DNA from 3 places in the Peribacillus sp. NPDC097295 genome. Region 1 is predicted to be linked to each of the others. Evidence: riboswitches for the same ligand, from Rfam matches in the RefSeq annotation. Region 1 holds a riboswitch; each other region holds the start of a gene.
The links. Region 1 has a riboswitch for thiamine pyrophosphate ahead of thiT (energy-coupled thiamine transporter ThiT). Riboswitches for the same ligand answer to the same signal wherever they lie in the genome.

Region 1 (10,778 bases):
TAAGAAGTCTGTTGAATGACAAGTCAATGTGCCTTGATGCTTCAGGATGATTTCTTTACAAACAAAAAGGCCTAACCCCGTGCCCCTTTTTTTAGTTGTGATAAATGGTTCAAAGATGCTAGGGAGGACCTCGTCAGGTATCTTTGGTCCGTTATTGGAAATATTCAAGGTTAGGAAACCCGAGGATACCGAACCTGAGATGTCTATAACTGGTTGCTGCAAATCGGCTACAACATCTAGCGCATTTAAAATGATATTAAGCAATACTTGTCTGAATTCCTCTTTAGACCCCACGATCTCGGCATCCTCATCGACCTTACAGGATATGGAAGCGTTCGCTTCTAAAATGCTAGGGTATAGAAATTCCAATACTTCCTTTACTAAGGAAGCGATTGGGAATATTTCATTTTGCGAAGAATCCGTTTCCTTCTTGGAAAGATTAAGAAACTGTGTAATCCGATAATTAAGTTGGTCTAATTCTTTTGAAATGATATCCAAATACTTGATTTCAGGCTGTTCGGCTTGCAGCAATTGAACGAATCCCATTATCGAAGTGAGGGGATTCCGAAATTCATGGACAAAGCTCGATGTCATTTGGCCCAATAGTGTCAAGCGGTCTTTATGATTAGGATTAATCAGCTGATATTGCTTCGCGACCTGCTTCGTCTTCAAATCCGTGAAACTGGATAGAGCGAAATAAATGATTTTATCAAAATATGAATTCACCTGATGGATAACGGCAGATATTTCTCCTTTAACGATCTCATAATTTAGAAATTGATCGATGATGATAGACCTTCCAATCGAGGTTATAGAAAAGAAAATATCCATATTTAAATGTTGTTTGACTCGGTTAGCTGAAATTTTTTCTCCTAAATCCTTTAGCATCTCATCCATGTTAGTATCTGTATCTCTCAGTTGTTTCATCAGTGAATTTAAAATTTTTTCTATTTCTTCTTCAAAAAAGTCTATATAACCATCGGGTAAATGTTTCAAGCGCTCTTTCCATTCGGAAAGGATAGTAGTTTTATGAGAAGATAGGAAGTGAAGAGTCATTTCTCGATTCAATACCATTTTGCCCTCCATCGTGTAGGAAAATGAATTTATTTACTTTTAATGAATTAATTAGCATATACTTCCAGAATGTTATATACGTTTTTAATAATACCAGATTAAAAGCTTTCTTTAAATACTCATTTAAGGGGGGAAAAGTACAGGAATTCTGTGGTGATCTATTAATTGCAGGTAAATAACGTGAAAATAAGGTATTGTATATTAAAAAAAAGGTACCGCAACTTAATGACGGGTACCTTTTTTTTGAAAGACATATGGTTCAATATGAACGATGACATGTTTAACGCCATGTTCCTTTAGAAGGTTTTCTTCCACTTTCACAGTGATATCGTGACTTTGGATGACGGTCAAAAGCGGATTGACATGAATGGTAGCTTCGACAAGGATTTCATTTCCGTGCATTCGAGCTTTGATTTCACTCATATCCTTCACTCCATCCGTTAGCAGGATGGTTTGACCGATTTCTTGTAGATGTTGTTCATCGAACCCATCCGTCAAAGAGAGTGAAGCGGCATGGAAAATATCCCAAGCGGTTTTACAAATCATCATTCCCACAACCAATGCAGCAACGGCATCCAACCATGAGATTCCGATTGTGGCCCCGATGATGCCTATGAAAGCGCCGATGCTGACCAAAGCATCCGAACGATTATCCTGTGCAACAGCCTGGATGGAAGCACTCTTTGTCTTTTTGCTCAAAGCTAAATTGTAGCGATAGACTCCGTACATGAAGATGGCGGAGAATAAAGCGACGTAAGCAGTAAACATATCCGGTACAGCTTCCTTATTCTGTGAGAAGAAAGATTCTATGGCACTGTATATGACCTGTAGGCCAACCGTGATCATGATGAAGGCAGCAACCAATGAAGCGACGGTTTCAGCTCTCAGATGACCGTATGAATGATTATCATCAGGTGGTCGCTTTGATATTTTTAAACCTATTAATACAGCAACAGAGGCGATGATATCGGTTGTGTTATTTAATCCATCTGCCCAAAGGCCCTTGGAGTCACCAAAATAACCAAATGTTAATTTGAGGGCTGACAAGAATATATATGCGGCAATACTGATATAGGCACCCTTTTCAGCAGAAATTGAATGTTTATCCATGTCTTTTCCCCCTCGTGCAAAAATAGCCTTAATAAAGATATCAAAACAAAGCCTAGTGAGTCTATAGAAAAATTGTCGACTTAATCCATCTAACTTGGCTTATGGCATGTGTATTGAAGATATAAAAAGAAGTTGGTTGTATGAAAAAATAAAACCAATAAAAGGGAAATTTAAATGAATTTCTTTGCATTTATCTACTTGTTATTTATTGAAACTAGTAGTATATTCTAACCGAGGATTAAAAATTAAATACTTCCACAAGGGGAGCCAAGATGGCTGAGAGTGAACGTTTGAGTTCAGACCCTATGAACCTGTTAGTTAGTACTAGCGTAGGGATGTGGTTTTGGATAGCAATACTGGGCATCCATTACCGCCCTGGTGTTGCTTTTTTGTATGCCAAAAAAGCAACATGGGAACTCATGGGCACTTTTGCACGTGGAGAAGGGTGAGAGATGATGAAAAATAAAACATTATTCATGACAGAGATCGCTATTTTTTCTGCATTGGCATTACTGTTGGATTTAGTCTCCGGATTTGTTTTTGCAAGAATTTGGCCGCAGGGGGGATCGATTTCCATTGCCATGGTGCCAATTTTCTTGATGGCCTATCGCTGGGGGATCAAGGGTGGAATGGCAACCGGTTTATTATTGGGCCTTTTGCAGATAGTCGCTACGCCGGTTCAAATTATGACACCCCTTCAAGGCTTCATTGATTATTTCCTTGCTTTTACCGTCGTTGGGATTTCTGGATTATTCATGAATGGATTCGTGAATAATTATAAAGAGGAGAACCTTATGAAAGCTAAATTATTTGGAATAGTCGGCATGTTCGTGGGCAGTATTCTGAGGTTTATCTGTCATTTTACATCAGGTATCGTTTTCTTTGGTGAATATGCGCCAGAAGGACAACCAGTCGTTCTTTATTCATTAATCTACAATGGGACATATATGCTGATTAGTTTCATCTTATCAGCGGTCGTGGTAATGGCGCTTTACTCGGCTGCTTCGAAAGTATTGATGAGAAAAGCCTATTAAGAGAAAAGGGCCGGCTCAAGAATGAGCCGGCCCTTATTTTTATTTTGCAATAAATACCGAGCAAGGTGCATGCTTGGCAATGGAACTGCTTGTGCTTCCAAGGAAGAATCGTTCCAAGCCACTTTTGGAACTGTTGCCGACGATGATAAGATCGGCATCCGTTTGCTTTGCGTAGGCACATATACTATCGGGGGCATTACCTTCCAATATCTCAATTTCCCCTTTAATATTGTATTCGTTTAGCAGGCTTAGTAAGTTACTTTCGGCGATTCTTGCGTTATTTTCAAAAACCGAGGGAGTATCGTTAGCCCTCATTTGAAGCTGATGTTCCACTTCTGTAACGGGATGTGTTTGTGAGGGGTCGACATAAAAGCCTGCTGCCGGGACGAATCCTGGAGCGGATGCACTTTCGATAATTCGATTTTCCCCCTTTTCATTCAAAACTTGAACAATGGTCAGTACAGCTTCAGGAAAGGCCCTTTTTAGTGTAGCTCCGTATTCTATTGCTCGTTTACTATCTTCATTTCCATCATACGCGGTGACAATTCGTTTCAATTCCTTCATATCGATCATCTCTCCCCATATTATGTCATTACAGGTTATATACCCATTTTTTTTGGCTTCATCCCTTTTTTCAAAGGTATATTGATTAATAAATGAGGGTAAAGGGTATGTGGAATAACTAGACATACATACGATGCATGTACTTTTGCATGGAAAAAGGATTAAAGGAAAAATGTTTGTAAGATAAAACTTTGTCTTTTAACCCATTGCAAGAGTTATCTTTCATAAAAAGGGTAAAATATTTTTAATGAAGCATGTCGCATCTGGGAAAATGGGGGTTCAAATGAAAGGGTTATTGAAAATAGGTCTGATAATTTTATCAATCATTGTGGTAGTGGGAGTTGGTTTGTTCATTTATTTTAAACAAACTGTGGATATAAGTAATCTTCAGGATCAACTTCAGCAGCCGACAAAGATCTATGATGAGGATGGGAATGTAGCAAGTACCATTACGGCTAATAAATCTGAAGGCGTCGCGATAGAGGAAATACCGGACCATGTCATCCAAGCGGTCGTTTCCATTGAGGATCACCGTTTTTATGAACATCATGGTATCGATTATCAAGCAATTACGCGGGCCATGGTGAAAAATGTCAAGGCGAAAGGCGTAGTTGAAGGCGGAAGTACACTTACCCAGCAACTTGTAAAAATTACAATGCTTGAATCAGATCGTACCCTGAAACGGAAGATAGAAGAGTTTTTTATCGCTCAGGAAATGGAAAGTACGTATACGAAAGATGAGATTTTGGAAATGTATGTGAACCAGGTTTACTTTGGGCATGGTGCCTGGGGACTTAAAAAGGCGGCAAACATCTATTTTTCCAAGGATGTTTCAGAATTAACCATCGCCGAAGGAGCTTTACTGGCGGGGGTCATTAACCTGCCCTCGAAGTTAGACCCGTATAAAAATCCTGATGGTGCGGTCAAGAGACGTGATTTGGTCCTTTCTAGGATGACTGAACATGGATATTTGACCGAAAAGGAAGCCACTTCTGCCAAAAAGGAGAAATTGTCACTTCTATTAGGTGAAAATACAGATCCTTTAAAGGGGAAATATCCTTATTATGTGGACCATGTCCTATCGGAAGCCACCAGTAAGTATGGCTTGGAACTTCAAGAACTGCTGACAAGGGGCTATAAAATCCATACTACGCTAAATCAACCGATGCAGCAGGCAGCAGAAACGGTCTATAGCGAAGATGGCAATTTTCCTGCCGGGACAAGCGATGACAAACTGGTGCAAAGTGGAACGGTCCTCCTTCAACCTAAGACTGGAGGCATAAAGGCCCTTGTAGGAGGCAGGGGAGAACACCAATTCATGGGATACAACCGGGCAACACAGCTGAAGAGATCCCCTGGTTCGTCGATTAAACCGCTCGTGGCCTATACTCCTGCGATTGAAGAAGGATATGAAATCACGGATTCTATAAAAGATGAAAAGATGAAGTTCGGGAATTATGAACCAACCAATTTGAATGGTACATACAAAGGGGAAGTGCCTATGTATGAAGCAGTAATGAATTCCTTAAATGTACCGACTGTTTGGCTGTTAAATGAAATTGGTATCGATAAGGGATTGGATTCACTCAAGCGGTTCGGAATTCCTTACGAAAAGAACGACCGTAATCTGTCGATTGCCTTAGGTGGTATGGAGAAGGGCGTTTCTCCACTGCAAATGGCAGGAGCCTTTTCTGCATTTGCCAATGAGGGTAACCGTTATGATGCTCATGCCATTATCAAGATTGAAGATGCGGATGGAAAAGAGATCGCGGTCTGGAAGGAAAAAAAGACAAAGGTAACTTCTAAGGATGTCGTTGACAAGATGAATGCGATGCTTCTTGGGACAGTGAAATATGGAACGGCCGAAAATGCCGCTGTCACTGGCTATGAAGTCGCAGGAAAGACAGGATCGACGCAGGTGCCGATTGAAGGCATTTCTGGGGTGAAGGATCAATGGTTCGTTGGTTATACACCTAATTTAGTAGGTGCTGTATGGGCCGGTTATGATAAAACGGACAAAAAACATCATCTAACCACACACAGCAGCCAGGGAAGTGCAATCATCTTTCAAAAAATCATGGCTCAGGCATTAAAGAACGAAACGACCGAATCCTTCCATGCAGAAGATATCGGACCGTTGATAGCTGAACAGAAAGAAAAGGAAGAAGAAGAGGAAAGAAAGCAATACTGGATTGATAAGGGAAATGAAATTAAAGAAGGGCTAGGTAAATGGAAATCATGGGATATCCCATGGTAAGAGGGAAAGAACCTACTCGACACAAAAAAAAGACTGTCACATGTGGACAGTCTTTTTTCATTCATTAAAAAATGAAGTTTACAATTACACCGATAACGACGATTGCTCCAATAATGGTTAAAATGGTTCTCATTTTCTAACACCTCTTCTAAATCTGATTTTTTATTTATTAGATGCCAACGGTTTGGTTGGACTGAAAGCTTAATTCATTTTCATCATTTTCTTTGCAAATAGCTTGAACTTTATCCAACATTGCATGGACATTTTGTCCTTCCAAGATAACCTTCATATTTACACATTCTTGTAGGATGAGGACGAATGAGACAAAAGTAGAAAGTTTTGTAGCATCGACCATTTTATGATTGCAGATAAAATAAATATTTCCTTTAAATTCCTTTGTTATTTGATATAGGTTCATGATTTGACGCATGGATAACCTTTTATTTGTTTTAATATCAGCAGAAATTACTTTGTTCATTGTTGTTTACTCCTTTAATTTATATACTTTTTTGAAAAGCATAAATCAAAATGTTTGTGCCGTAATATTTTATCTTTTTGTTTTTGTAAGTGGGTTATGATGTATATTTACCCGCGTATATCATTTTAAAACCTATTAGAAAATTTAGACTTGATGGAAGATAAGGCACATACTAACAGTGATAAAGAATGGCGATGTCATAGTACCTAGGAAAAGAACGAAGGATACTATTGGTCAATTTGGTTTTATTGAAGATAAGTTGATTGTTCTGCCCAGTGGAGCAAAGCGTTTGTGAAAGACATCTGTAAATAAATCGTCGTTTTTACTTTCGAGAATTATACTTTTTAGGTAAAATTAACTAAAAAGTCTAATAAAGGGGATTGGACGAGATTATAAAACTTTTTAAAAATAGGAATTATACGAAATTATTTTTAGCGAACGTAACATCGCAAATGGGCGGGACCATCGGCATGACGGCATTCATGTTTTACCTATTAGACCGCTTCACCAATCAGCCGATGTATGCAACGATTACGGAATTAATGTATTCTTTACCAACACTCGCTGTTTTCTTACTTGTTGGTGTTTTTGCTGACAGATTGGACCGGCAAAAGGTAGCATTGTATTGTGATTGGATCTGCGCAGGCTTGTCGGTTTTATTTCTTCTCTCGTTAGAGCAAGAGCTCCTCATGGTCTCGTTTGCCATCATTTTTCTGAGAAGTGCCGTCAGGAATTTCTTTGTGCCAGCAGAGGCAGCGTTGATTCAAGGCATTTTGCTTAAAGAGGATTATACGATGGCGGCGGGTCTAAATCAGATGGTTTCGAGTTTGTTCATGCTTTTCGGAAACGGAATCGGCATTTTCATCTATTGGTCAGTCGGCATCGAGGGAGCAATTATCTTCGATGTGATCGGGTTTATAATCAGCGGCTTCTTGATTCGTTCCTGTCGGATTACACAAGAAATCAGACAGCCGAATGGAGTTTACCATTTGAAGGAACTGAGTGTAACAGGTGTTTGGGCAGATTTTAAAATTGGCTGGCAATATATATGGCAGTATAAATTATTGTTTACGCTAATCAGCGGGTTTCTGGTATTTGGCATTGTAAATGGTGGGTTTTCCGTGATGCAGGTTTTCATCTTGAAGTACAAACTTGAACCTGTTGATTATGAAAAGTATTCGGTCATCTTAGGGGTCATTTTTGGGGTAGGGATATTGCTGGGAAGCATCTTAGCGTCTATGCTGGCCAAAAAAATGAAGCTTCATCATATGATGGTCGTTGGCTTGCTGATATCGGGTGTGGGCACGGTTGCTGCCGGGCTTGTCGAAACGACCCTGCAATATATGATTGGTTTAGCCATCGTTGCTCTATCGCTTCCCATACTTAATGTATCCCTTGGAGGGTGGCTTCCAAGCCTCGTTGCTCCCGAAATGATGGGCAGGGTCCAAGGATGGATCAATCCCTTGGTGATGTTGTCACAATCGATCACCTTATTCTTGATTGCACTTGGATTCCCCGCCTATATTTCAGTAGAAACATTATATTGGGTAGTTGGCGGGTCCCTGCTCTTTGTAGGTTTCCTATATATGACCATCATACCGAAATTCATCCATGAAAAAGCACCAGAAGCTGATGTGATGATGCAAGCAAGTAAATAAGTAAAAAACGGAACAAATCAATTTAAACCGGAGAAAATGTTGCGCTTTACTCCTGGGATTTAATTAGGGGGAGACTATGGAATCGAAGCTAATAATCATACGAGGGAACTCTGGCAGTGGTAAAACAACGATTGCAAAAAGCCTTCAACTTCAGTTGGGAAAAGGAACCCTATTGGTTTCTCAGGATACCGTTCGCCGTGACATGTTAATGGTTCACGATAGAGAAGGGAACCTTTCCATTGATTTGATACGGCAAATCACAGAATACGGCAAAGGCAAATGTGAATATGTCATCTTGGAAGGCATCTTACATAAAAATCTCTATGATGACATGCTCCATCATTTAATTCAGTTCTATAATGAAAAGGTCTATACTTACTATTTTGATTTATCCTTTGAAGAAACAGTCAAACGTCACAACTCTCGTTCAAAAAAGATGGATTTTGGAGAAGAGTCTTTACGTGCTTGGTGGAAGCCGAATGATTGTCTTGGCGTGGATAGAGAGAGGAATTTGACTGATGATATGTCACGGAACGATATAGTGAAACTAATTTTAGACCAGCTACATGCTTCAAATTGATTGGCAAGACTGTGTTTTACATATGCTCTTCAATAAAAAAGCAGAGGAAGTTCCTACGTGAATTCCTCTGCTTTTTATATATTTTTAGAGATGGGGAATACAGACTCTATTTCAACCCCATCATGGCCCCGAAGTATTGTTGGGCGGTAGTGAAACATATGAAGGCTATTAATTCTGATATTTCTTCATCGCTGAATGCTTCCTTTAATACTAAAAAGGTCGTTTCTTCGGTTTTCTCACGTTGTATTAGAAATACTTCTGCAAAGGCGATGGCGTAACTTTCTTTTAGATTCTCCGGTTTTGAAGGGCGGCCCTTCGTCTGGCAGTACGTACAGCCATTTCCATATGCTAGGACCCTTCTGACATTTTCCTTTAATTCCTTCGTAAGCACCCCTTCAGAAGAAAGGGCTTCTGAGAGGTCACTCCATTTATGAGAAATCACTTCATTATGAAACAATTGCTGAAATGGACTTGATCCGAGTTCCGAACTAATAATTCTTGGCATAAACATCTCCCCTTTGAGATAATCATAATATAGTAAGATAGGAAATTTAATTACATATGAAAAGAAAACTAAACAATAAATTAATAAGTAGATAGATAAAGGGGAGAATTATATTCAAATGAAAATAGACGATAAAGACCGTAGCATTTTAGCCGAATTGACCAACGATAGCAGGCTCTCCATGCGGGAACTGGCCAAGAAGGTGGAGATGTCTGCCCCAGCCGTTACAGAGCGTGTCCGGCAAATGGAGTCCTTTGGCATCATTAAAGGCTATGGCACTGAAATTGATTATAAGAAAATCGGATTTCCCATTGAATGTATTGTGGAAGCGACAGTGAAGAATGGGGAATATGACCGGTTCAAAAGGTTTATCGTTGCGCAATCGCATGTCGACTTTTGCTATCGGGTCGCCGGACGTGCATGTTTTATGCTTAAAATCCGCTGTGAAAGCCTTCAAAAAGTGGAAGAATTCATTAATCAAACCATCCCTTATGCTGCAACCGTAACGCATGTCATCCTTTCAGAAGTAGAAATAATCCCGGAATGAAAACTATTTTTACATCCTGGTGAACAAATTCATTTCCTTAAACGTCTTATAAGTATAAAAGGTACGGATCAGGGAGCGGGTGATTAGATGGAAGAGATGGAGCTGGTTAAAGCTGCAAAAAGGGGAGATGATCAGGCGTTAGCCGAATTATTTCAAACCTCCTATCCTTTTCTGCTAAAATATTTGCTTAAATTGACTTTTAATCTGCAAAACGCAGAAGATGTGGCCCAGGAAACCTTTTCAAAGGCAATTGAGAATCTTTCAAGGTTTAAAGGGACATCCAAGTTTTCAACCTGGCTGATTTCCATTTCGACCCGGGTGTACTTGGACCAGAAAAGGAAACAGAAAAGGGAACTGTCCTGGTTAAAGCAAGAGCAAGCTGTCAGGAAGCTAAAATGGGAGACACAAGCCAACAACCAAGCATGGGACGATGTGATGGAAGCATTGGGCCATTTGGAGGATGATTTGCGGATTCCGATCATATTGAAGCATTATTACGGGTTTTCTTACGAAGAAATCGCGAAAATCATGAAGATGCCAGAAGGAACCGTGAAGTCACGTGTCCATACAGGAATAAAAAAGGTTAGAAAGGAGTTGAGCTCGATTGACGAAGAATCAGGATTTACGAAACCGCTTAGCCAAGGGTGATCAAGAGACGGTTAGTCAAATAAAGAAGAGCTTGAAAGATTTCGATGATATGATTTCAATTGAAGTTCCTCAAGTATCTTTTTTTGAGCATAGAATTAAACTACAGCATAAAAAAGCCAGAAAAGAATGGTGGAAAGAGCTGCTGGCGTTTATCGGAACAGCTGCTTTCATTCTCAGCTTCCTATTTCTTTCCTTATTCCATCAGCCGGAAGTATTTCTAACAGTCCAAGTGTTGAGCGTTATTTTCATCGGTTCCTATACGTTTTATGTGAAAAGGAAGGTGGAGAGCAGCCATGAGTAATATGGAAATTTATACGTTGATT
Region 2 (10,778 bases), on a different contig from region 1:
CCTCTCTTTTAGAAGTGTGCAAAGTTCTGCCGGCGAGGTCAGTAATCAGCTGCAGGATTCTCTCTCCGGTATGCGGCTCATTCAATCCTTCACCAATGAAGAATTCGAATCGAAACGATTCGCAGACCGGAATCATGAGAATATGGTAGCGAACATCAAATCGGTTCGCTTGCGCTCCATGTTCGGCCCGCTTATAGACTTGATGAACAATTTGGGTCTTGTCGCCGTGATTGTATTTGGGGCCTGGCAAGTCATGCAGGGAGAGTTTACGATTGGATTAATCGTGGCATTCCTCGCTTATCTAAGGCTTCTTCAAAGTCCCGTTCGTAATTTCAGCCGGGTAATCAGTATCGTGCAACAATCGGCTGCAGCATTTGAACGTATTACAGAAATAATGGAGACGCAACCGGGAATCAAGGACAAGGAAACAACTCTTGATCTTACAGAGATCACGAAACAAATCGAGTTTCATGCGGTTGATTTCGCTTATGACGAAGGAGTTCCGGTACTCCGCAATCTTAACCTTATAATAAAAGCAGGAAAGGTAACCGCCCTTGTCGGCTCTTCAGGGGCAGGAAAATCAACGGTTACCAGCCTTTTAATCCGTTTTTATGATCCCCAACAGGGCACAATTAAAGTGGATGGTCATGATATTCGTGATCTTTCGCTCAAGTCTTTACGAAGCCAAATGGGGATAGTTTCACAGGATATCATTTTGTTTAATGGTTCCATCCGCGATAATATTATTTATGGTAAACTCGATGCAACAGATGAGGAAATTATTGAGGCAACTAAAGCGGCCAATGCCCATGAATTTATCAGTGATTTCCCGAAAGGATATGACTCACAAATCGGAGAGCGTGGGGTCAAACTTTCCGGTGGCCAAAAGCAGCGCATTGCCATTGCCAGGGCTCTTTTGAAGAATCCTCAAATCATCATTCTGGATGAGGCGACAGCATCGCTTGATACGGAATCCGAACATCTAATCCAGGAAGCGTTATCCAACTTACTAGAAAACCGAACGTCCATCGTGATTGCCCATCGATTATCAACCGTACAAAAGGCAGATCAAATTGTCGTTCTTGAAAAAGGCATTATCCAGGAAAAAGGAACACATGAACAACTACTGCTAAATAATGGACGATACAGACAGCTCCATGACTTACAGTTTCCCCAAGCAACTCCCAATCAGAAACATAAGCCCACTGAGCAAAAACCTTTCCGCTCATGAGGCTCCATCATAAAAGGGACATGGAAATAAGCTTCCATGCCCCTTTTTATTGTTCTTATTTAAAATTGTATTTATCTAATATTCGATTCGTGATAAGCTGGTAGCCTTTTTCATTAGGATGTATCTCATCACTGAAGTACTCTTCTTTATCTTTATTTTGGAATAAATCATTCGTTGGGATATATTTCAATCTATTATCCTTATCCACCCTTTCTTGTAAGGCGGAGTTATAATTATTAATATGGTTTTCCAATTTCATATCCTCTTTGTTAGGATTATATAACCCTATCACAAGAATATCCGCTTTAGTATTTTTCTCTAAAAGTAAAGAAAGAATCGTATCTATATGCTCGACGTACTCCTTTTTTCCATCATTTATCTTTTGATCATGTATTTTTTTCAAATTTCCACCATTACTATTAATCAAATCGTTTATTCCGATATAAACGATAAAAGTATCGGCCTTATCCAGTTTCGTGTTTATTTCTGTATCTTCAAGCTGATTAATGACCCCGTCCGTTTCCTGACCTTTTATTCCATAATTCCAGAATTGCACTTTCTTATCCGAATCGGAATCATTCGTTTTCTGCTTCAGGTCATCTATATACCCTTCCCCTTCTTGATCTCCCTTACCATATGTCAGCGAATCTCCAAAAGCCATGACTCTTTGATCGTTTTTCTCACCCACTGCCTGAAACACATAGGCAACTAAACATATAACAAGTACAATAAATAATATGCCAACTATCTTTTTCATGTAATATCTTTCTCCTTTTTATTCACTAGGAAGTATTTAATTTTATAAATACCCAAAAAGAGGACGAGCCTAACATTCAAAAACAATTGTAAGAAAAACCCGGGAAAGTGTATGATAAGAGAAATCTTTCCTATTGCACCTTGGTGAACGGGAAAAGAGCTAAAAAATATGGATTGGAGCTAAATGATGTATGAGGAAATAGGGTTCAGAGAAGCAGTAATAGAGGATTTGCCTAAAATTGTCGAGATTTACAATTCTACAATCGCTTCGAGGATGGTTACGGCAGATACGGAACCAATTACAGTAGAATCACGGTTGAAATGGTTTGATGAACATACCCATAAACGTCCATTGTATATGATTACATATGATGGGAAAACGGCTGGTTGGATGAGCTTTCAATCTTTCTATGGTAGGCCCGCATATGATTCTACGGCTGAAATAAGCATTTATCTTGATGACGATTTCCGTGGAAAGGGTATTGGACAGACTTCGATTCAGAAAGCTATGGAGGTGAGTCCGAAGGTAGGAGTAAAGACACTCCTAGGATTTATTTTCGCTCACAATGAACCAAGCATTAAACTTTTTTCAAAATTCGGTTTTGAAAAATGGGCTCATTTACCGAAAGTGGCAGAACTCGATGGATTGGAACGTGACTTGGTCATCCTTGGTAAACGTGTCACTACATGACTCATTCAATTGCAGGAAAGGACTAGATTTGTATTTAGAAGGACTTCATTCCCTATAATTTTTGGGAAGTGCATTTTCTAAGTATCTTACGGGATTAACAGCGTTTAGTAACGAATCCAACTCCTGGCTTGCTTGAACTGTAATTCTGCTTGTAAAACCATAATTCGTTGCTAACATGATCATTTCTTTTCGCTTTTCTTCTATTTTTTCCACTGTTATATATGGATACTGCAATATCATCACTTCCCATTTTTTCAAGTATTTTACACTTTTTATCATAATCAATACACTAGTCAAAATCAATCATATTCCAAGATTTAAATATGTTATTTTATAAATTATGTGTGACAAAATACCCATTAACTTTCCGCTTTATGTATTATTTATGTCGATTTAAAAAAGGAAGAAGCATTTGCTCTGTAATGTAGCAAATGCTTCTTCCTTTTTAAGCTGTAAATTTATGATAGGTAAACATCTTAGCTATGTCATACATTCTGGAGGTGACTCATTACCTGATCTATCTATAATAATCCTATATTCATCCTCAAGAGCTTTTAATGGAGCATCATATAGATGCTTTTCGTCAGAGGTTTTATATACACCATTTGATAATAGTTCTTCTATCAACAATGCTCTCCTCTGTTCTTTTTTCTCGAAAAACTCTGCCATATAAATGGCTCCTTTCCTTAGGTTCATACTTCAAACTTATGAATAAGCCTAATCTTATAGACTTCGCTTAAGCCAAAATATATATACCTTTTTTACAGTTTCCTTAAACACATTTTCACAAAATAAAAACCTCTTCTAATCCAAGAAGAGGTTGACAGATGCCCGTTCGTCTCTTCTTATCTCCCAAGCATAAGCTTGTTGGAAGAAGCACAGTTCCCCGATGGGCCTGTTGCCGAGGTTTCTTAGGGCCAAGTCCCTCCACCTCTCTGGATAAGAATATAGAATATAAATGATTTCGACATGATTTTATACCATTTTCAACCAAAAGTCAAATGTGTTCATTTTTTTTATACTTTTTACCTATTAAACTCTTTTAGATAATGGGTGTGCATCGGTTGCATTTTCCTTTTTATCTGTTATGATGACATTAATCACATACGAAATACCACTAGGGGAGTCTTCTATAGACTGAGATGGAATGATGTTCCGGACCCTTTGAACCTGATCCGGGTGATGCCGGCGGAGGAAAGTGGATGATATCGTCATCGATATTTGACTTCATCCATCTGCCCCGTTCCGTTTTCAGGAACGGGTTTTTTGTTTAATTGAATAATAAACTGCTAGGGGAGCCATTAATAGGCTGAGAATCAAACCCTTTGTACCTGATCTGGTCATACCAGCGTAGGAAAGCAGGTTGAAAAGGGATCCTTCCATTCCTAGAACAGCCGCTTTCTAATTGAAAGCGGCTGATTTTTCATTTTAAGCTCCTTTCTAAGTATGTGAATTTAATAAAGGAGGAAAAAATCATGACGAATACCCAATGGAAATCTTTCAGTGAGAGACTTCATCATCGTGCAAAAGAAATCTGGAAAAGGAATCATACTCATCCTTTCGTTCAAGCAATTGGAGACGGGACACTACCAGAAAAGAAATTCGCCTATTACTTAAAGCAGGATTATATCTATCTTATCGATTATTCCAAACTTTTTGCTTTAGGGGCTATCAAGGCTAACAATCTTGAAACCATGGCCAAGTTTGCAGGTATTTTAAATGAGACGCTCCAAGTAGAAATGAATTTGCATCGGAACTACTGCAAAGAGTTCGGAATCAGCTCTGAAGAATTGGAAAATACCGAACCCACCCCCATTACCCTTGCCTATACAGGCTATATGCTAAATGCCGCACATCACGGGACACTGGCTGACATTGTCGCCTGTTTGCTTCCATGTGCTTGGGATTATTATGAGATTGGTTTGCTGTTAAAAGAACAAAACGGGAAAGCGCTAGCGACAAATCGTTATGCCCAGTGGATTGAATCGTACTCATCTCCTAAATTCGCCGAAGCCCATAAATGGTTGGCTAAGCTTTTAGATGAGCTGACGGAAGGTTTACCTGAAAAAGAACTAAATAAATTAGAGAAACACTTTTTAATGACCTCCCGATATGAATATTTATTTTGGGACATGGTTCATCACGAACATGATTGGCCGCTATGAAAGTTGATATGAATAACTTATTACGTAAAATGACGCTGACTGGCATGTTCACGGCAATCGCTACCTTAACAAGTTCGTTCATTTTTGTCCCGGTTGGATATGCAAAGATCTTTCCTATTCAGCATGTAGTTAATGTTATCACAGCCGTAATATTGGGACCGTTCTTTGCTGTGACCCAAGCCTTTTTGGTATCACTTATCAGAAACATGATAGGTACTGGCTCCATTTTTGCGTTTCCGGGAAGCATGATCGGTGCCCTCCTGGCCGCGCTCCTTTACCAAAAAACAAAAAAGATTGGGATCGCCTGCATAGGAGAAGTATTGGGAACCGGCATTCTTGGTTCTCTGGCCTGTTATCCAATAGCTGTCTTATTATTGGGGGAAAAAGCTGCACTTTTTGGTTTTTTACCAGCTTTTCTTCTTAGTTCATTAATGGGTTCACTCTTAGCCTTTCTTTTATTGAACGTACTTTTGAAAAATGATTATATGAGGAGGCTTTTTTATGAAAACAGCACTAACGATCGCAGGATCTGACTCAGGAGGCGGGGCTGGAATCCAAGCTGATTTAAAGACTTTTTCAGCACACCTGGTTTTTGGCATGTCTGTTATCACAGCTATCACGGCGCAAAATACCATGGAAGTTCGTTCAGTCCAGCCTATCGATTTAGCAATGATTACCGATCAAATTGCCGCCATTTTTGAAGACATTCATGTCGATGCAGTAAAAGTTGGGATGCTTGGGTCAAAGGAGACCGTCGAAACCGTTGCAAATTCGCTTAAGTTATTTAAGCCTGCTACCGTCGTCATTGATCCTGTCATGATATCCAAAAGTGGACACCATCTGCTGGATGAAGGGGCCGTTTCATCGTTAAGAACCGATTTACTTCCACTCGCAACACTTGTGACACCCAATATACCTGAAGCAGAAGTCCTTACCGGGTTCCCGATCCGGACGAAACAAGACTTTTATAAGGCATGTACCGCTATTCTTGAACTGGGTCCGAAAGCGGTGTTACTGAAAGGAGGACATGCAGCAGGAAATCCCAATGACCTCTTTTATGATGGGAAGGAATTCACTTGGTTCAAGGGCGAACGCATACATACCAAAAACACGCATGGGACCGGCTGCACCCTTTCCTCTGCCATTACATCCAACCTTGCAAAAGGAATTCCTTTAGATCTGTCCATCGAACAAGCGAAAGTCTATATTTCAGAAGCCATACGAAATAGCTTTGAACTTGGTAAAGGACATGGGCCTGTTCACCATTTCTACCAATTTCACAAAGAGAACTGGAGTGATTTAAATTGAAAATGGCCATTACTGACCTATTTGAACAAGTTAGGAAGAAAAAACCGCTCGTCCACCAAATCACCAACTTTGTCACGGTCAATGATTGTGCCAATGCAACCTTAGCAATCGGCGGTTCTCCCGTCATGACTTCCAGTCCAAAAGAAGTGGCCGACATGGTGAAGCTGGCACAAGCACTTGTTTTAAATTTTGGAACGATTGATGATATGTCCTTGGAAGCGATGGAGATTGCCGGAAAAACAGCAAACGATCTTCATATACCGATAATTGTCGATCCTGTGGGTGTCGGTTCGACCCCTTATCGAACAGAGAAAGCGATGGAACTGCTCGATAAAATGACTGTTCAAGTCATTCGGGGTAATGCAAGTGAGATCCATAGGCTAATGGGAGGCGATATCGTAACGCGTGGGGTCGATTCAGGCGCTCTTTCAATCAGCAACGCCGAACTGGCCTTACTTGCTGCTAGGAAACTGAATAGTGTAGTCGTCGTGAGTGGAGCCAAAGATGCTGTCAGTGACTCGTCACAAACATCCATCATCGATAATGGAAATCCCCTATTAACGAAAGTAACAGGGACCGGCTGCATGGCGACAGCCCTGATTGGTGCTTTCTGCGGAGTAACAGGGGACTATTATTCTGCTGCGATTGCTGGAATTTCTACAATGAGCCTCTCTGGTGAACTTGCTGCAAGAAATCTTAAAGACAATGAAGGCACTGGGACTTACAGAACAAGGATAATTGATGCCATTTCAAAAATGGATCAATCCATATGGGGAAGCGAGGTGAACATTCATGAAGAAATTGCCCTTTGATTTGAGTGTTTATTTGGTAACGGAAGAGACGTTAGAATTCGAGGAAATGACCAATATTATCGTCGAGGCGGTTGCAGGTGGAGTCACAGCCGTCCAACTTAGAGAGAAGAAAGCATCCTCCCTCACTTTTTATCAAAAAGCTTCCCTGTTGAAACAGGTTCTCAATGACCTGTCCATTCCTTTAATCATTAATGACCGGGTAGATGTAGCTCTTGCCGTAGGAGCGGATGGAATTCACGTTGGACAGGATGACCTCCCTCTATCTATCATAAAAGACCTGGTTCCTGACGATATGATTATTGGGGTTTCTGTGTCGACCTTGGAAGAAGCCCTTGTAGCTGAACGAAATGGCGCCGACTATATTGGCGTTGGCTCTATATTTCCCACCAATACGAAACAAGATGCAACCATAATGGCAGAAGGCGAACTGGAGAAAATTTGTAGTAGTGTTTCGATTCCTTCCGTAGCGATTGGGGGGATTACAGCGGATAATATTCATACACTTTCAAAAAGTGGTATATCCGGGGTGGCGGTCGTCTCTGCCATTTTACAGGCCAAGCATCCTCATGATGCCGCCAAAACCCTCTCAAATGCTGTACTAAGCTTTACTAACTAATAGAAGGAGGATGTCTTTACGAGTCATCCTCCTTCTATTATGAAAGAATCGTATTCTTCGTTTCTTTTCCAAATGCCACAGCAAGTGCACCAATTAAAATGGCAATGGTGAAGATGGTGAAGATTGTCGAAATCGGTGTACCCCCAGCAACTAAATAACCGACAAGCAACGGGCCCAAAATCCCACCGACACGCCCGATTCCAGCAGCTAATCCAGTTCCTGTACCACGTATGACAGTTGGATATTGTTCAGGTGTATACGCATAAAGTGCTCCCCATGCTCCTAAATTGAAAAACGACAGAAACATTCCGGATACGATCAAGAATGACAACCCTTCAGCTGAGCCAAAGAAAAATGCACTACTTGCCGTGCCTATTAAATATGTAATCAATACGAATTTACGCCCCATCTTCTCTATCAGCCATGCAGCAGAAAAATAACCAGGAAGCTGAGCCAACGTCATGATCAATACATATTCAAAGCTTTGAATCATGCTAAACCCCTTCATCACCATGACACTCGGCAACCATAAAAACATGCCATAATAAGAAAAGACCACGCAGAACCATAGGATCCATAACACAAGTGTCTGACGTGCGTAACCCTTTTTCCAGACACTTTTCATATTGTCCAGCACCGACGGTCTCTGTCTCTTTTCAAGCTCCGTATATTTTGGAGAATCGGGTAATTTTAAACGCAGATAAAGAGCATAGAACGCAGGAACGGCACTTAATAACAATGCGATACGCCATCCGTACTCCGGAATGATGAAATAGGAAATGAGCGCAGCCAATAACCAGCCGACCGCCCAAAAACTTTCTAGCAGTACGACAACACGCCCCCTTTTACTCGCTTCGACGCTTTCAGAAACAAGCGTTGACGCAACGGGAAGCTCTCCCCCAAGCCCCATCCCTATCAAGAAACGTAAAATCAGGAATAAGCTGAGCGTACTGACCGCTGCCGACAGACCGCTCGCAATCGAAAATAATAATAAGGTAATGATAAAGACATTCTTTCTGCCAACCCGGTCTGCCATCGCTCCAAAAAGTATGGCGCCAACCGCCATCCCGATAGAATTGATGCTCCCTATCCAACCGACCTGTTCGCTCGTTAAATTCCAATCCTGTTTCAATGCAACGATGATAAATGAAAGCATCCCTACATCCAGTGCATCAAACATCCAACCAAGACCAGCGACTCCCAACAATTTACGCTGAGATATCACTTTTGCATTGTTCTCCATATTATCCTCCTGAATTCTGATGAAACTTCTTAATATAGTCTCCTATTTGATTCTACCTATTAATTTTAAAGTTTACCATATATTTTACACCTGTCTTGACACTTTTCTTTACTCAAGTTAAAAAAACGTTGATTTCACGCCTTTTCCGCCATAAAAAAAATGTCGAACATTAATGATTGTATACTCCACTTATTTAACATATGATAAATATTGGCACATGAAAGCGTTATCATCTCTGTCATTACGTTTTGCCCAATATATTTCATATATTCAGGAGGGAAACTATGACCAATCTAGCATTAGAAGTAAGTGGAAAGCTCGACAAATTCCTTAAAGGTCCAAAGAGACTCTTCATCAATGGACAATTTGTAGAAAGTGCCTCAAAGAAGACCTTCACCACTCCCAACCCTGCCACAGGCCAGAAACTCGCAGATGTATATGAAGCAGATAAGGAAGATATTGACTTAGCCGTAAAAGCAGCACGAAAAGCATTCGATCAAGGCCCATGGTCTAAGATGAGCGCCTCTGACCGTAGCAGGCTAATGTATAAACTAGCGGACTTGATGGAAGAAAACAAAACAGAATTAGCCCAATTAGAAACACTGGATAACGGAAAACCGATTAGTGAGACAACGAATGCGGATATTCCCCTAGCCATTGATCATATGAGATATTTTGCTGGCTGGTCTACTAAAATCGTAGGACAGACCATTCCGGTAAACGGAAATTACTTCAATTATACGAAACATGAAGCTGTAGGTGTCGTCGGTCAAATCATCCCTTGGAACTTCCCTCTTCTTATGGCGATGTGGAAGCTAGGAGCCGCTCTTGCGACTGGCTGTACAGTCGTACTGAAACCCGCGGAACAAACACCATTATCTGCTCTTTATTTGGCCGAACTAATTGCCGAAGCAGGATTCCCTGATGGTGTCGTCAATATCGTCCCCGGGTTTGGTGAAACAGCAGGACAAGCGCTGGTCGATCATCCCGAAGTCGATAAAATTGCCTTCACCGGGTCCACTGAAGTAGGGAAAATGATCATGCGCTCTGCCTCCTACTCCATGAAACGTGTGACACTGGAACTTGGAGGGAAATCTCCAAACATCATCCTTCCAGATGCCGACTTCTCGAAAGCCATACCAGGTGCCTTAAATGGCGTCATGTTTAATCAGGGACAAGTATGCTGCGCCGGCTCCCGGGTCTATATACAAAAGAAACACTATGATAATGTCGTGGCTGATATGACAAGCCATGCTAAAAATATCAAACAGGGAGCAGGGTTGGATCCTAATACCCAAATCGGGCCACTCGTTTCCCAAGAACAGCAAAAACGTGTTCTCGGCTATATTGAAAAAGGCAAAAATGAAGGGGCAGAAGTGCTGGTTGGAGGGAACAAGCCAGGTGAAGAAGGCTACTTTGTTTCACCAACGATATTTGCCGGTGTAGAAGAGGAAATGACCATTGCCAAAGAAGAGATTTTCGGTCCTGTAATTGCCGCCATGCCATACGAAGACTTAGATGATGTTATCAATCGGGCGAACGCAAGTGAATATGGGTTGGCTGCCGGTTTATGGACTAGCGACCTGGCCAATGCACATTATGTAGCTGGGAAATTACGTGCCGGTACGGTTTGGGTCAATTGTTATAATGCATTTGATGCCGCCTCCCCTTTCGGTGGGTATAAGCAATCAGGAATCGGACGGGAAATGGGTTCCTATGCACTTGATAACTATACAGAAGTAAAAAGCGTCTGGATTAACCTAGATAAATGATGCTTGAAAGAGAGGGTCTCCCGGGACTCTCTCTTTCTTCTGATAGTTTTCATTATTTCGATTATTCTCAAATCGTTTTGATAGTCTTTTCCTCTACCCATTTGATAGAATCAAGTTATAGAATTGGCTACCTGAATTTTTTACTGCACATTTTATGATACATATGTTTAAATAGTTTCTTTTT
Region 3 (10,778 bases), on a different contig from region 1:
AAAGCTTACCTCCTTCCCTCCAAGCAGACTTTCAAGAAGCATTAGACACCATGGACTACGTAAACGAGAAACAAATGCCCGAAGATGCCTTTTAAATACTTGTTAGACAATCCGTAAAGGGTTGTCTTTTTTTGTACCAGCCTAAGTACTCATTTCTTATAATAATCAGATTATTTCGTTTACTTTGCTGTTTTTTTATATCGAATCATATATACTAATCTTGCTTATCTACAACACGAAGGAGGAACCCCATTGGCTAGGAAAAAAGTCGATCATATCGGCATCGTTGTTAGAGATTTAGAAACATCCATCTCCTTTTATCAGGAAGTATTGGATTTGAAATTGAAAGCACGTGTTCTCCATACGAATGGTGTCATTCAACTTGCCTTTCTTGGCTACGACGGTACTGACGAAACCGAAATTGAATTAATTCAAGGATATAGTGACTCGTTACCATCCGAAGCAACGATTCATCACTTTGCCATTACTGTAGATGATATCGAGGAAGAATATGCCCGCATTCAAAAGCTCGAAAACGTCAAACTGATTGATGAAGAAATCATCACCCTACCAAACGGCTATCGCTATTTCTACATATACGGACCGGAGAAAGAATGGATTGAATTTTTCCAGAGATAAACATAAAAAGCAGAGCGATCAGCTTCTGCTTTTTTAGTGAGTTATTAAACTTCATCTACAGGCAATCAGGATTGCTCTGGTTCCACCCTCCGCCTTGTTCCACGGATCGATCGAAATTACTGTCCCTATCCCCGTCAATCTAAATCCTCTTCCCATTTGCCAATGTCCAGGACCTTAGTGGCCCTGTTTCTAGAAAGCATATCGATATATCCCATAATATAACGGTCCGAGTGTAATAATTAGTGTGACCCCGGTAAGGATACTTTTCGTACTTTCTGACAAACCTTCTAGTGCATCTTCTCCGTCGTCATGTTTACCGATATAACTGAAAAGAACATCCCACAGTAATCCACACACAAACACGATTTTCCATACAAGAGGGTTGAATATCGATGTATTCGTCACAAATCCAAATAGTCCGATCCACGTTATAATAGATATAACAAAGTCCACTTTTAAAGAAAGGGTTCTTAGACCTTTGACCAAAAAAGCAATGGCCACCGTTCCTAATATCCCTAAATATATTGTCCAAAAAATATGCATTGCGCCATCCTTCTTCCCCTAAGATTCTTCAATTATATGAAGAATAGGATAAAAGGGGAATACAATAACGGCATTCTCTTAAACTAGTGCATATATCCCGCTATTTACTTTTTTGGACTTACCTGGTTAAATTTTCGAGTGATGATAAAGGTTAGGAGCGAAGAACAGGAAAATTTCCGCAGGAACGACCGAGAAAGGAACTTCAACAGAATTATCGGAGGTTTGAATAAGAGAGTATCAAATGTTAGAAGAACGTGATTCCGGGTGTAAGTGCCCATCGAATCACCTTCTTCCTTTTATCTCAGATTACCAGCTTGCCTTTTTGATGCCCGCGATTTGCCCGATATGTGCAAGGTCACGGAAAACGATCCTGGACATGTTGAATTTCCGCATATATCCACGTGGTCTTCCCGTAACTCCACACCGATTGTGAATACGTGTTGGTGAAGCATCCCTTGGGAGCTTGGCCAATGCTGCATAATCTCCTTTCACTTTAAGTTCCCATCGAACCTCTGCATACTTTTCTACTGTTTCCAGCTGTTTTTTTGCCTTTGCTATCTTTGACTTTTTTGCCACCTTAGTTATCTCTCCTTCTATAATAATGTTTATATTGTACCCGGATTACTTTGTTTCACGGTGAAGCGTGTGTTTCTTTAAGCGCGGGCAGTACTTTTTCAATTCGATTCGATCGGGATGGTTCCGCTTGTTTTTCGTCGTTATATAATTCCGGTCCCCCGTCTCTGTACATGCCAAGGTAATGTTTACTCTCATGTATGTTCCCTCCTAAATGTTTTATAAATATCATTAATCGTCATGATTACGTTTTATGACGTTTATTTCTATATGATAAAGCGTAATGATTACTATTTGCAAGTTTTTTCGTAAACTTTTTCGATTTTTCCTTGGTTCCCTGCTCAACTTCAAATATCTACATAAAGAAAAAGCAGGCTTCCCGATCATGTCAGGAAGCCTGCTTTTTTTAAAAAATCCAGCTTTAAATCTGGAATTTACGAACCACTTGCTTCAGTTCTTCCGCCATAGATGTCAATGAACGCACAGTTGAATTGATTTCTTCCATCGATGCTAGTTGTTCTTCCGTTGAAGCCGCCACTTCTTCTGAATTGGCTGCATTCTCCTGAGCGTGTGCAGTTATTTTATTGGATGATTCCGATACTTCGTCCACACTCACTGAAATCTGTTGAATGGAAGCCGTGATTTCTTCGATTTTTGGTGTAATATCTCTCGTACTTTGAAGGATTTGGGCAAATTTATTGGACGTTTCCACCGAAACCTTCACACCCTGTTCAGCATTTTCCATCACTTCTTTCATAATCGCAACGGAACTTCTTGTGTCATCTTGCATTCCCATGATCAAATCCGTAATCAACTTGGTAGAATTCTGGGACTGTTCAGCCAGTTTCTTCACTTCATCGGCCACTACGGCAAATCCCTTACCGTGTTCGCCGGCCCTCGCTGCTTCAATTGCTGCATTCAATGCTAGTAGATTCGTTTGCCCCGCAATTCCCGTAATGACATCAATAATATTCCCGATTTTATTGGAGCGTTCTGCTAAAGAATCGATAACCTGGTTCGATTGGTTAACCGAGTCATGGATGAATTGCATTTGCTTCAAGTTCTCCTGTACAAAGTGGCTTCCTTCTTCTGCCTGCTTCTCTGTTTCTTTAGACAGTTCCGACATACTAGCCGTACTTTCCGAAATCCGCTCCACTCCCTGGCTCACTTCATATAGGGAACCGAGACTACTCTCCAGTTGCCGTGTTGAACTATCAGAGGCCCCTGAAATTTCCTGTATGGAAAGGGCAATTGTTTCTGCTGCTTCTTTAGATTGTTCGGAACTGACACTCAACTGCTCAGCAGAGGATGTAACTTTATTCGTATTGGTAGAAATGGCCGTAATCGTATGGTGCAGGTTTTGCGTCATTTTTTCAAAGGATTGATTTAACACATAAATTTCGTCCCGGGTTTTCACATCGACTTTTTCTATATTCAAATCTCCTTCTGCGACTCGATTGGCCATTTTGCTCAACTTCTTGATTGGTTTCGAGATGACATTAGAAATCAGCAATCCATCTGCCATCGCAAGCAGGAACGCTACCAAACTTAGAATGAAAATCTTCCTTGTTGCCGCTTTTGAATTTTCTTGAACCTCTGTCACCTTTTGAACCATAACCTCGTCTTTGATCCATGTATATAATGCATTCGTTTGCTCTACCATTTTAGTACTGATGGGAACAACTTTATCACGGGCCAAGACCCTCGCCTTTTCTGGATCTTTCGCTACTGTCTCTACTGATTTCCTGCTTTCCTCTATCCATGCATCATTCGACGCCTGGATTTCATCAAAGCGTTGGTTCATTTCATCTCGGGTAGCCAATTTCCTGGCTTCCTTTATTAAATTATTAATATTCTCATTCGATTCATACATATTCTCTTTCATATCCGGGGTTTCATATAAAAGATACCCCCTCAAATACGTTACTTGACGCGCTGACTCCGTCTGGATACTTTGAGTGATTGATTGGACTTCGCTCGCATTACTAAGGATATAGTCATATGACTCATTCATATCTTTCATACTCGTATAAGATATGAAAGCAGCCACTCCAAAAATGGTGGAGACAAGTAAAAAGCTTACTAGTAACTTATTCTTTATTGATAATTTCATTCTGTTAACCCCTCTGGTTTTATATGTAATAGCTTCTATGTTCTTCCCTTTCAATATAAAAAGCCCACAATCAAAGTGGACATCGAATTTAGTATTCCCAGGACTGAATATATAGCTTCCTTTACTTTTATCGGTTGAGGAGTAGAATAATTAACTGATTTGTAATAGTAAAATAGGTTAAAGGACCTAAAAAGGGGCTGTCCCCAAAAGGGTAGTTAAACCTAAATTGTATAAATAGAAAGAGGCAGAAATGTTGATTTAACAACATTTCTGCCTCTTCAATTTTGCGTCATTTTACTCGAAAAAGGACTTATGAGACAGCCCCTTTTTAACTATTACTTATAAAACACTTTATCAATGTTGTACTTAGCATGAAGCGTGTTGATGATGTACGTTTCATAAATGTCACGTTCCATCGCGTCTTCTACGAAAATCGCCTCAATTTTCTTCACTTCATTACGGTGTTCTTTAATCGGGGATACGTTATCCTCGAAATGCTTTTTAACTCTTTGTCTTAGTTTGCGTGCTTTACCGACAAAGATCACTTCATCTTTTTCATTATAAAATAGGATGATGCCGCCTTTATCACGGGGAATCAGATGAAAGTCGATGAATCCGTAAATTTCCGGGATGATGGCTTCATCTCCCTCAATCACTTGTTTTCTTTGTTTAATGCTGATATCCGCTTCTGGGATTTTAATATTTATCATAAAAAATCACGTCCTCTATTTGTATATATGTAAGTGAGTGTAAGTAACTTTCCCCCTTACACGATTGTGTCACGGTTGGTATGTTCAAACTACTTTTATTACTTGTTCTGCGTTGTCCTTAAAGGTAGATGGTATCATAATCTTGAAGGAAAAGCCATGTCTGAACTTAGTGTTTGCGTAAAAGGTTCTTGTCACATATACCTTTTATCAGGAAAAGAAGAAGACCCATTAAGAGTCTCCTTCTCATTGATCAGAAATATCCGTTACCACCTATGGGCCTTAGCATTGCTTCTTAGTATAATGTTCGTTTGCGATACTTCCGTATGGCCATTTACTTGAGATTTAGAACGCTTAGGTCTTGTCCAATTATGGTGAAACTTTTGAGAATGTGGATCTAATTGATCTTTATAACTCATGTTGTATCACCTCATCGTTAAGATTAGGATATTCTTTTCAAAGCAATAGGAGGTTCCTATCACATTATTAGTATGGATTGGATAAGGATAAACATACCCGAACTTTAAAAATAAAATTCTACCGTTTCACCTTTTGAAATCACTTTTCCCTCATCATCTATCACATCGCTAGTCAAAAGCGAAATCTCCTTCACACCTTCTTCTTTTTGAAGAATGAACCCTACATTCCCTTGTTTTGAATTCTTTGCTTTTACTTCTCCATTCAGATTTTCTAAGTAAATATCATCTTTCCAAGTCAAATGTTCCCCACCATCTGTTTCAAGAAAAGCGACTGGAGAAAATTTGACATTATCGGCAGTGGGATTTTCAACTTTCACGTTTATTTTCACAATATCGAATGCGTGTTCATGGGTATAGCCATGAAAGAAATCAATCATGCTATAATCCGGTATCACATGCATGACCTTGATATCCTTGATTACTACCTGTATGGGGCCGACCTTCACCGTCTCATTTACTTGCTTATACTCTTTTAAAGACAATTCACCTTTTGAATCGGAAACTTGTTGACCGACCTGTATCAATTCACGATCATCCGGAATTTGGGGATTTGGAACATACACTTCCTTCTTCACCAATGGTTTGGCACTTTCCTCTGTTTTTTCTGTCACGTTTGATTCTTCATCAAAGGCTGGCTGAGTGTTGAGTGCACCAAATGTGGTCAATAAAAAGGCACATAATAGTAGTTTGTTCACCGAATCCCTCCCAGTATTTTAGTTTAATAAATCAAAGATGATGGTGGCTTGGTCGGTGTTATCGACCTGTTCGGCAAAACGCTCCTTATATGGTCCGTATGCATAAACGGGTACATCTTCCCCCGTATGTCCCCCGGTTGTCCAAGCCGTATTGGACCTGTTATCAAAGATGGTCTCAATCGCATTGTCGATGGTCGTAATATTTTTACTCGTGACAGCATCTTTGACTGATTCTATTTCCTCTTTCGTTAGCTTCATTTCATCTTGATCAATATACTGTTTCAAGGTTTTTTCGACATCCGCTCCCTTTACGATTGCATCCGCCATAAAGTCAGGTGTCCGTTTGGCAGCTTTAATCGGCTCGCCGGACCAGTTATACACTCCCTTTGCCCCAATTGAAAAGCCTCCCGTCGAATGGTCAGCCGTCGCCACGACTAAGGTGTGCTTGTCTTTTTTCGCGAAATCAATCGCTGCTTTGTAGGCCCTTTCGAAATCCTCCATTTCACTCATGGCGCCGACAATATCGTTATCATGGCCAGCCCAATCAATTTGGCTTCCTTCCACCATCAAGAAGAATCCGGCCTTATTCTTATTCAAGCGTTGAATCGCCGAGTCTGTCATTTCTTCCAGTGAAGGCGTTTCGTGGGTGCGGTCAATCATTTTAGGTAGACCTTCTTTAGCGAACAATCCAAGAACCTGTTTGTTTTTATCCTTTAACAGCTGTTTTTTATCCGTCACATAACTATACCCATCTTTTTTGAATGCTTTTGTCAAATCGACATCGGGCCGTACGAAATTGGATTGACCTCCACCTAAAAGAACGTCGATTTTATGTTTGCCATTTACTAAATCCTTGTAATAATCGTCCGCGATGCCATTCATGTTCTTTCGGTTTTCGTCATGCGCACCAAATGATGTCGGGGTGGCATGGGTGATTTCTGATGTTGCAACAAGGCCAGTAGATTTCCCGCTTTCCTTAGCCGCTTCCAATACCGTTTTGATTTCTGTCTTATCATTATCGACAGCAATGGCTGCGTTATACGTTTTCACACCGGCTGACATCGCCGTTGCTGCTGAAGCAGAATCCGTGATATTTTGTGTAGGATCTTCTGGGTATGTCATCTGCTGCCCCACCAGATATTTATCAAATGCTGTCTTTTCAGCTACAGTCGTAGCAGGTCTGTCTTTCAAATACCGGTAAGCGGATGTATAGGAGACTCCCATTCCATCGCCTATCATGAAAATGACGTTTCTGATTTCGGCTTCTTTCTTAGGCTTCCCTTTTGCCAAAGCGTCGTCATCTGTACCTCCCCACGATACACTTCCAAGGGCTAATGCAGTAATGATGGCAACCGGTAAGATTCTTTTACTGAATGTACGTCTCAAAAAAATGACCCCCTACTCATTTAATGGAATATTCAATTAAAATATACATCAAGAACATGAACCTACTATTAAGAAGATGTAAACATATAGGGATCTTATGTAAACGATTCGTAAATGCACCCCCTTACTGTAAACGTTTAATATCCATACTATCCCTCTTAAAATGGATTATAAAAGTAAAAAAAGTTATTTAGGGCAGCTTTGACACTTATGCTATAATTTTAAGAAATTCATAAAAAACACTAGGGGAGCCTTTTTGGCTGAGAGGAGTGGCAACACTCTGACCCTTTGAACCTGATCTGGCTAGCACCAGCGGAGGGAAGTGGCATTGAAATGAAATTTGTCTCATTCAAGGTCACCCCTCTACTCGGGTGATCTTTTTTTATGGGAAAAATGAAGTAAGGGAGAGAGTTTTATGAAGATAAGCTATCAAATTGTATTGGTGACAGGGAGCAGTAGGGGCCTTGGTTCCGCCATCGCTCAAGGGTTCGGACGGGAGGGAGCCCGTGTCGTGGTCAACTATTTTCAAAGTGAAGATAAAGCACAACAGGTGGTTGAAAGAATAGGGGATGATCGGGCGATCGCAATTCGCGCTGATGTAAGAAACCAGTCGGAAGTCCACGCCATGTTTCAGAAGGCGAAAGAACACTTTGACCAGCCCATCACAACGATTGTAAATAACGCGTTAGTAAACTTCAGTTTTGATTCCGCCTCCAGAAAAACAGCCGAGACGGTTTCATGGGAAGATTATCAAGCCCATTTCGAAGGGACCATAAAAGCCGCATTGAACACTGTACAGGCCGGTCAAAAAGACATGATCGAAGGGAAATTCGGACGGATTATCAACATCGGGACGAATCTCTTTCAAAATCCCGTCATCCCCTACCATGACTATAATACCAGCAAAGCCGCCCTCCTTGGATTCACAAGAAACATGGCAAGTGAATTAGGTAAAGCCGGAATCACCGTCAATATGGTTTCAGGGGGCCTGCTGATGAAAACCGACGCAAGTGCTGCAACTACAGAGGAAGTCTTCCATCTAATAGAAGAAAGTACACCGCTGAAAAAAGTAACCACTCCAGAAGAGGCAGCTGATGCCGTATTATTCTTCGCCTCTCCATGGAGCAGGGCCGTGACCGGTCAAAACTTGATTGTCGATGGCGGATTGGTGATGGGGTGAATACTATGCTGATAAATCGGGATGTCTCTTTTTTTGATTCGTTCGATGGTTCAAGCATTTAAATAATGGCGGCAACGTCACATATACCATTAACACCCTGAGAACCTGAACAGCAACGACAAACATCGGGTCCGATTCAAGGGCAACTGAAGTGGCGGTCATTTCCGCCACTCCTCCTGGCGCAAAAGCCAATGAGGTTGTCATAAAGGTCATTCCAGTCATTCTGGAATCGATATATGCACAAAGGATCATCATGAATATGAAAGCAACGGTACTCAAGGAAGACACGACCAGAATTTTTTTCATGCCTACGAACATGGCCTTATGAATTTCGTTCCCACACTTGTACCAATCATGTGTATTAACTTCCAAATTTCACTATAATTGATTTTAACAATCCTTTGATATGGACGCAAAGAAAACGAGGGGATGACTTGCATAAAATTGTAATTAAATTACTTTTAGTTTTGGGAGTCGTATTTTTAATGACCGGTTGCGGAGAAGATAAAAAAGAAATCACAGAAAAAGCAAATGAAGCAGCTATTAATTATTTAAAAGAAGAAAAAGATATAGCATTTGAACCTGAAAGTATCGAATTTACATCTGCTATAGGTGGAGGCACTGTCAGCGTAAATGGTTATGACAAAACTACATTGGAAAAATACAATGTATATGTTAATTATGGTGATGAAAAAGGGTATTGGATCAGTGGTTATGGTACGGGAGAAGAAGTGGAAACCGAAGAGGTAAATTAAGAACAAAGACTAACTCTATTAGAATAGAAGAAGGGGCTGTCCCAAAAGGGGTAGTTAAGCCTAAACTAATTAAATAGAGAGAGGCAGAAATGTTGATTTAACAACATTTCTGCCTCTTCAATTTTGTGTTATTTACTCGAAAAAGTGCTTATGAGACAGCCCCTTGATTTATCCTTCTATCTTCATACAATCCAATGCACGTGTCGCAACGTCCCTCGCCGTCTCGACAGAATCAGCTGCCGATAATGCCACAGCTACCCTTCTGCCAACCTTCGTGACTGGCTTTCCGAAAACGCGCACCTGCGTATTCGGCTGAGCCAAGGCTTGATCCACCCCGACTATAGAATATTCCGATAACTCAACAGGTGCTTTCAAGGGACGGCTTGCTCCAGGTGTAATTAATGAGATTTCAGGAATCGGGAATCCTAAAATCGCTCGAACATGCAGGGCAAATTCGGATAAATTTTGGGTGACCAATGTCACTAACCCTGTATCATGCGGACGTGGTGACACTTCACTGAAATAGACTTTATCCCCTGATAAGAACAACTCCACTCCAAATAAACCATATCCCCCAAGTTCATCTGTAATCTTCTTGGCAATCCTTTTTGCTTCAATGATTTGTCCTTCTGTCATAGCATGTGGCTGCCAAGATTCTATATAGTCCCCGCCCTGCTGGACATGACCGATTGGTGCACAAAACATCGTTCCATTCACGGCACGGACAGTTAGCAACGTAATTTCCGAATCAAAGCGAATAAATTCCTCGATGATCACTCTACCATTTTGGACCCGGCCGCCTTCCATCGCCATTTGCCAGCACTTCTCTAAGTCCTCTTCCGTTCGGCAGACACTTTGCCCTTTTCCAGAAGAGCTCATCAGCGGTTTAACGACATTAGGAAAACCAATAGCTTTTGCGGAATGAATAAACTCTTCATATGTATTAGCAAATCGATATGCAGCCGTTGGTAGCTTTAACGTTTCAGATGCCAACCTTCTAATTCCTTCACGATCCATCGTCAACTTAGCCGCTCTTGCTGTTGGAATGACCGAGAACCCTTCTTCCTCCAACTTAACCAATTCAGAAGTAGCAATAGCCTCGATTTCGGGAACGATTAAATCAGGTTGTTCTTTTTCAACGATTTCCCTAAGCTGCTTCGTGTCAAGCATATCAATCACATAACTTCGATGGGCCACTTGCATGGCTGGTGCGTGTTCATACCGGTCTACAGCAATGGTCTCCACACCAAGCCGCTGTGCTTCCAAAATGACTTCCTTGCCTAATTCACCTGAACCCAATAATAATACCTTCTTTGTTTTATACATTTTCAGCTTCTCCCCCTCCATGTGTTCAAAATCATTATATACGAACTATAACACAATAAAAACAAATATTTATTCGTCTTTTAATTAAATTTATTAGCTAAAATTACGTTTACAAGTATTTTTTTCTGTTTTTACATAAAAGGGATGAATGGTGAGGGAACTATTAAAAAGGGTGGGAATCAGGTATGGTGAACAACCTCAGCCACTATCTTCATTGGCATGGACAACCAACTGATATGAATGGAGGCGTATTATTTTCCACATGTCGAAATTTGCATTACGATACCTTTTGTAGATGTAAGCGCTTTCCATTATAATGAAATTAGGTTGGATGGCATGCGTGGCCGTCAAAGTATGTGGCGTAGGTGGGGCCCATACTAGC

Region 2: linked by a shared signal. The riboswitch ahead of tenA (thiaminase II) and the one ahead of thiT (energy-coupled thiamine transporter ThiT) in region 1 are both predicted to bind thiamine pyrophosphate.
Region 3: linked by a shared signal. The riboswitch ahead of ACIQXN_RS05955 (3-oxoacyl-ACP reductase) and the one ahead of thiT (energy-coupled thiamine transporter ThiT) in region 1 are both predicted to bind thiamine pyrophosphate.

What each region holds. Positions count from the first base shown of each region.
Region 1 covers NZ_JBIWCW010000003.1:175,660-186,437, forward strand. Annotated here, with positions in the region: gene ACIQXN_RS07150 (ATP-binding protein) at 1-1,074, opposite strand, end outside; gene ACIQXN_RS07155 (cation diffusion facilitator family transporter) at 1,297-2,184, opposite strand; TPP riboswitch at 2,435-2,537, shown strand; gene thiT (energy-coupled thiamine transporter ThiT) at 2,637-3,218, shown strand; gene ACIQXN_RS07165 (universal stress protein) at 3,258-3,782, opposite strand; gene ACIQXN_RS07170 (transglycosylase domain-containing protein) at 4,066-6,039, shown strand; gene ACIQXN_RS07175 (hypothetical protein) at 6,209-6,517, opposite strand; gene ACIQXN_RS07180 (MFS transporter) at 6,898-8,175, shown strand; gene ACIQXN_RS07185 (kinase) at 8,252-8,755, shown strand; gene ACIQXN_RS07190 (carboxymuconolactone decarboxylase family protein) at 8,862-9,260, opposite strand; gene ACIQXN_RS07195 (Lrp/AsnC family transcriptional regulator) at 9,379-9,807, shown strand; gene sigY (RNA polymerase sigma factor SigY) at 9,895-10,455, shown strand; gene ACIQXN_RS07205 (YxlC family protein) at 10,412-10,756, shown strand; gene ACIQXN_RS07210 (sigma-Y antisigma factor component) at 10,749-10,778, shown strand, end outside.
Region 2 covers NZ_JBIWCW010000011.1:70,533-81,310, forward strand. Annotated here, with positions in the region: gene ACIQXN_RS16340 (ABC transporter ATP-binding protein) at 1-1,231, shown strand, start outside; gene ACIQXN_RS16345 (DUF459 domain-containing protein) at 1,287-1,988, opposite strand; gene ACIQXN_RS16350 (GNAT family N-acetyltransferase) at 2,175-2,678, shown strand; gene ACIQXN_RS16355 (aspartyl-phosphate phosphatase Spo0E family protein) at 2,724-2,957, opposite strand; gene ACIQXN_RS16360 (Fur-regulated basic protein FbpA) at 3,159-3,347, opposite strand; SAM riboswitch class I at 3,521-3,624, opposite strand; TPP riboswitch at 3,788-3,892, shown strand; TPP riboswitch at 3,960-4,052, shown strand; gene tenA (thiaminase II) at 4,154-4,843, shown strand; gene thiW (energy coupling factor transporter S component ThiW) at 4,852-5,376, shown strand; gene thiD (bifunctional hydroxymethylpyrimidine kinase/phosphomethylpyrimidine kinase) at 5,345-6,151, shown strand; gene thiM (hydroxyethylthiazole kinase) at 6,154-6,963, shown strand; gene thiE (thiamine phosphate synthase) at 6,944-7,579, shown strand; gene ACIQXN_RS16390 (MFS transporter) at 7,617-8,822, opposite strand; gene ACIQXN_RS16395 (aldehyde dehydrogenase family protein) at 9,107-10,594, shown strand.
Region 3 covers NZ_JBIWCW010000002.1:558,522-569,299, reverse strand. Annotated here, with positions in the region: gene ACIQXN_RS06005 (DUF3600 domain-containing protein) at 1-95, shown strand, start outside; gene ACIQXN_RS06000 (VOC family protein) at 253-639, shown strand; gene ACIQXN_RS05995 (hypothetical protein) at 829-1,182, opposite strand; gene rpsN (30S ribosomal protein S14) at 1,489-1,758, opposite strand; gene rpmG (50S ribosomal protein L33) at 1,804-1,953, opposite strand; gene ACIQXN_RS05980 (methyl-accepting chemotaxis protein) at 2,177-3,868, opposite strand; gene ACIQXN_RS05975 (nucleotide excision repair endonuclease) at 4,204-4,578, opposite strand; gene ACIQXN_RS05970 (YpzG family protein) at 4,842-4,994, opposite strand; gene ACIQXN_RS05965 (DUF4352 domain-containing protein) at 5,099-5,749, opposite strand; gene ACIQXN_RS05960 (alkaline phosphatase) at 5,768-7,141, opposite strand; TPP riboswitch at 7,370-7,473, shown strand; gene ACIQXN_RS05955 (3-oxoacyl-ACP reductase) at 7,551-8,315, shown strand; gene ACIQXN_RS05950 (AbrB family transcriptional regulator) at 8,319-8,687, opposite strand; gene ACIQXN_RS05945 (hypothetical protein) at 8,750-9,070, shown strand; gene purT (phosphoribosylglycinamide formyltransferase 2) at 9,239-10,396, opposite strand.